Regions from separate parts of the Peribacillus sedimenti genome, predicted to be linked through region 2. Evidence: predicted binding sites of a transcription regulator. Region 2 holds the regulator's gene; the other holds the start of a gene.
The links. Region 2 encodes LexA, which represses DNA repair genes until DNA is damaged. Its sites were predicted from a motif close to CGAACATATGTTCG; they were not measured.
Positions count from the first base shown of each region.

Region 1: the regulator LexA is predicted to act here: its motif matches at 1,067-1,080, upstream of V1500_RS18510 (DNA polymerase thumb domain-containing protein).

Region 1 is NZ_CP143547.1:3,765,376-3,767,585, reverse strand. Features, by position in the region: gene V1500_RS18515 (C40 family peptidase) at 14-667, opposite strand; gene V1500_RS18510 (DNA polymerase thumb domain-containing protein) at 1,099-2,210, shown strand, end outside.
Region 2 is NZ_CP143547.1:2,179,072-2,181,281, forward strand. Features, by position in the region: gene lexA (transcriptional repressor LexA) at 717-1,340, opposite strand; gene V1500_RS10695 (LysM peptidoglycan-binding domain-containing protein) at 1,503-1,814, shown strand; gene V1500_RS10700 (recombinase family protein) at 1,828-2,210, shown strand, end outside.

The DNA of each region.
Region 1 (2,210 bases), 1.6 Mb from region 2:
GCTTTTATACGGGTTATAATGTTCTCGCACCAAGGTAGCGAGCTTTCCAATACGGATTATCCATATCGGCGATACTGACGCCTTTGGAAGAAGAGGAGTTTATGAATTGGCCATTTCCAATGTAAATTCCCGCATGGGATACACCGGAACCTGAAGTGTTAAAGAATACAAGGTCTCCAACCGACGGGGATGACACCTTTAATCCTACATTCGTATATAGCTGGGATGTAGTTCTTGGCAGGGTTATTCCCTGTGAATTCTGGAATACATAATAGATGAACCCAGAACAGTCAAAGCCTGCACGAGTTGTACCGCCCCATTTATACGGAACACCCAGCTGCTGTTTTGCATAACTGATCAGGGTAGGGACATTTACTTTGTAAACTCCTAAGGAATTAAAGGTTGCTCGTCCGGCAACACCATCTGCAGGTAAACTTTTCGCACGCTGGACCTTAACGACCGCACTTTTTGTGTTTGTTCCATAGTAAGTCGTAAGTGAACCCGAGTATGTAAAATATCCTTTTATTTTAAGCAATGATTGCAACTGTCGGACATCAGTATGTGTTTGTGTCGGACGCAGTGTCTGGTCACCGATATTAGCAAATGTCTGAAGGGGGGATAACATAAATGCCGAGGCGATAGCGGCAGTGGCAATTAATTTTTTCATGTTTAACGGGATCCTCCTGGATTAGCAATCTTGCTAACTATTTATCTTCAATATTGATATATTACAATATCTTTATGACAAAAAACCTCATTTTTATTTACATTTAGATTACAAAAAATGCGTCTTAAGTCTATGATGGAAATGGGAATTTAATCTGTTTTTTTACATGTATTCATGTTGCGATAAGGAATGAAGTCTGTGATTTTAATTTATCAATATAAAATTTAATAGTTTTGTAATATATTTTTGGTAACGGAGGAATATTATTCAATAGATTCCGCTATTTTTCCAGATATTTTTCCAGATTAACGGCAGGTAAATCAAAATGTAGAATAACGCAATAATTTTTCCATTGAATGAGAACGTATATTCGATTAAGATATGGGTATAATAAAAAAACGAACATATATTCTTATCTGGAGGACAATCAGATGGTCGACTACAGCATGATGCCAAACCACCATATTTTGTGCATCGACATGAAGAGTTTCTACGCCAGCTGTTCGGCCGTGATGCATGGGCTGAATCCGTTGGACTGCTATTTGGCAGTAGTTGGCGATACAGAGCGTTCAGGAAGTGTGGTGCTTGCTGCGTCTCCCAGACTGAAAAAGGATTTTGGCATTAAGACAGGTTCACGAATGTTTGAAATCCCCAAGGATCCCCGCATTTTAGTGGTCGAACCCAAAATGGCCACATATTTACGCGTTTCCACTGAAATTACCCGGCTGTTTCATCGATATGTGCCTAAGGAAGCGATTCATGTGTACAGTGTGGATGAAAGCTTCATTAAAGTAGATGGAGCCCATCCGTTATGGGGAGATGCCCGTACCATCGCCGAAAAAATTAAGGATGAAATTGAGCGTGAATTCCAGCTTTCCTGTGCAATCGGCATTGGCCCTAATATGCTGCTTGCAAAGCTTTGCCTTGATCTAGAAGCGAAAACGGAAGGGATTGCAGAGTGGACATATGCGGATGTGAAGACGAAGCTTTGGCCGGTTTCTCCCCTTAATAAGATGTGGGGAATCGGAAAACGGGTGCAAAAAACACTCAATGGCATGGGGATTTTTACTGTAGGGCAGCTGGCGAGCTACAGTCTTGAAAAGCTGGAGGCCAAATTTGGAATCATGGGGAACCAGCTTTACCACCATGCTTGGGGAATCGACCTTTCCGATATTGGTGCCCCCATTATGGAGGGACAAATCAGCTTTGGGAAAAGCCAGATTCTGCTGAGGGATTATAAAGAGGAGGAGGAAGTAAAACATGTCATTTTGGAAATGTGCGAGGAGGTGGCAAGAAGGGCTCGCGCTCATCGTAAAGCGGGAAGAACGATCAGCCTTGGCATAGGCTATAGCCAGGACGAATTTGGCGGAGGATTTCATAGATCCCGCTCCATCCAGGAGCCTACAAATATTACGATGGAATTGTATCGTATCTGCCTGGAGCTGTTTCGGGAAAATTACGTGCCAAAAACAGTGAGGAGCATATCCATCTCACTTTCTAACATTGTGGATGATAACGAAATGCAGCTTACGCTTTTCGATAC
Region 2 (2,210 bases):
GTCCAAGTCAACCCTTTTAATAATTTTTTTCGAATAATATTTAATCCTTTTTATAGAAGATAACAGGCATGGGAGAAAAATAAATGGCGGATCCTTGAAGGGAAGGAGAACGCAGATGTCCCATAGAAATCGATATCCGAGTAAATAGGCAGCTGCGTAACATAGTAAAAACAACTCTTTATGCCAGTTACGTAATTGCATACAGTCTGTTGTTGGCACTTAACCCATTACATTTCGAATTCTTCATCTAAGATTCTTATTCCAGCAGCATTTATTCTCCTTCATATTCTTTAAAACGTGGATTGTAAAATATAGTATCCCAAGATTTGTTAAATGTCCTTCAGCTATGACCGGTTCAAAAAGTATTTCCTGATTTCAATAATATAAGTACGAGCATCATTATAGGCAAACAGATATTGTATAGCCAGAAATTCATTTTGACGAGAACATGATCAGCAGCGGCAAGAAGGAATAAGAAATAAACCCAATAAGGGCAAAGTGAAGCCCAACCCAATAAGTTAATGTGTGCATAGGCGGCAGCATACTGAAATTTATGGAAGTTTGACATATACATGCCCAATGCATTTCCAATCACGAGTAGATAACAGCGATTTTTATCAGATTGATGCCGACCTTTACAGCTTTTCTAGTGGATTATATGAATCTATTATCTTCTGTAAAACAAGATCAAACAAAAAAAGCGCTTGTTTGCGCTTTTAATGAATTTGTCTATATAATCCTATAACTTTACCTAGAATCGTTACATTTCGCAATATAATGGGATCCATTGTTGAATTTTCTGGCTGCAGCCGAATATAATCCTTGTCCTTGAAGAAACGTTTAACAGTTGCTTCATCATCTTCCGTCATAGCAACGACAATATCCCCGTTATTTGCGGTGCTTTGCTGTTTCACAATTACATAGTCTCCGTCCAATATACCAGCCTCAATCATACTTTCTCCCATAATTTCAAGCATAAATACCTGTTCATCGTGAGCAGCCATGTTTTCAGGCAGCGGAAAGTATTCTTCAACGTTCTCGATAGCGGTAATTGGCAATCCGGCTGTTACCTTACCTAACAATGGTACGTTGATAACATTATTTTGCGGGATAGGAGGGGTGTCGTTCATATCCAATACTTCTATTGCTCTCGGCTTTGTGGCATCTCGCCTGATTAATCCCATAGTTTCCAGTCGTGAAAGATGCCCATGTACAGTGGAACTAGATGCCAGGCCAACTGCTTCTCCTATTTCCCTGACAGATGGGGGATAGCCTTTTTTGCGTACTTCCTCTTTTATATATCCCAATATATCCTGCTGACGCTTTGACAGTTTCGTCATGTTTTCAAGCACCTCTTTTAAATTCCTTTTTTTTCATTATATCATCCAAGCATATAATATACAAACATAAGTTCGAATATTGTGTTGACACGAAACAAACGTTCGGATTATACTGTGTATATGAATCGAACAAACATTCTGGGGTAAAAGGGGATGCGAGAAATGAAAAATTTCTATAAAAAAAATACGTATACTATAATGTTATTATCCGTCGTCTTTTTATTGACTTTGCTTTTTTCGTTAGACACAAATAAAAAAGAAAGTGATCAATACATAACCGTTAAAGTTACATCAGGTGATACACTTTGGAATTTAGCAGAACAATACCAGCAGCAAGATGCATCAAAGAAAGGATTCATTGATTGGGTAGCGAGGCATAATGATCTGGATCCTGAAGACCTGCAGCCAGGCACAGAAATCGTTATTCCGGTAAAAAAGAATCAGGATGTCACCAATCTTGCAAGTGAACAGTAAAGGATTGACGACAATGAAGGCTATTATATATTGCCGGGTCAGTACTGATAAGGAGGCCCAGGAAACCTCACTTTCCAGGCAAGCAGAAGAATTAAGGGGCCTGGCAGACAGATTGGGTTTTGAAATAGTACAGCTTATCAAGGAGCAGGCCAGCGGATATGAGCTAAACCGCGATGGTATTTTTGAGATGCTTGATCTTCTAAAAGAGAAGAAGGCAAACTGCGTCCTGATACAAGACGAGACGAGATTGGGACGGGGTAACGCAAAGATTGCACTCTTCCATGTCATCCTTAAAGAAGGCGCCAAAATATACACGATGGCTCATGATGGAGAAATAGAGCTATCTGATTCCGATACGATGGTCATAAAAATAGTAGGAATCGTCGAGGAATACCA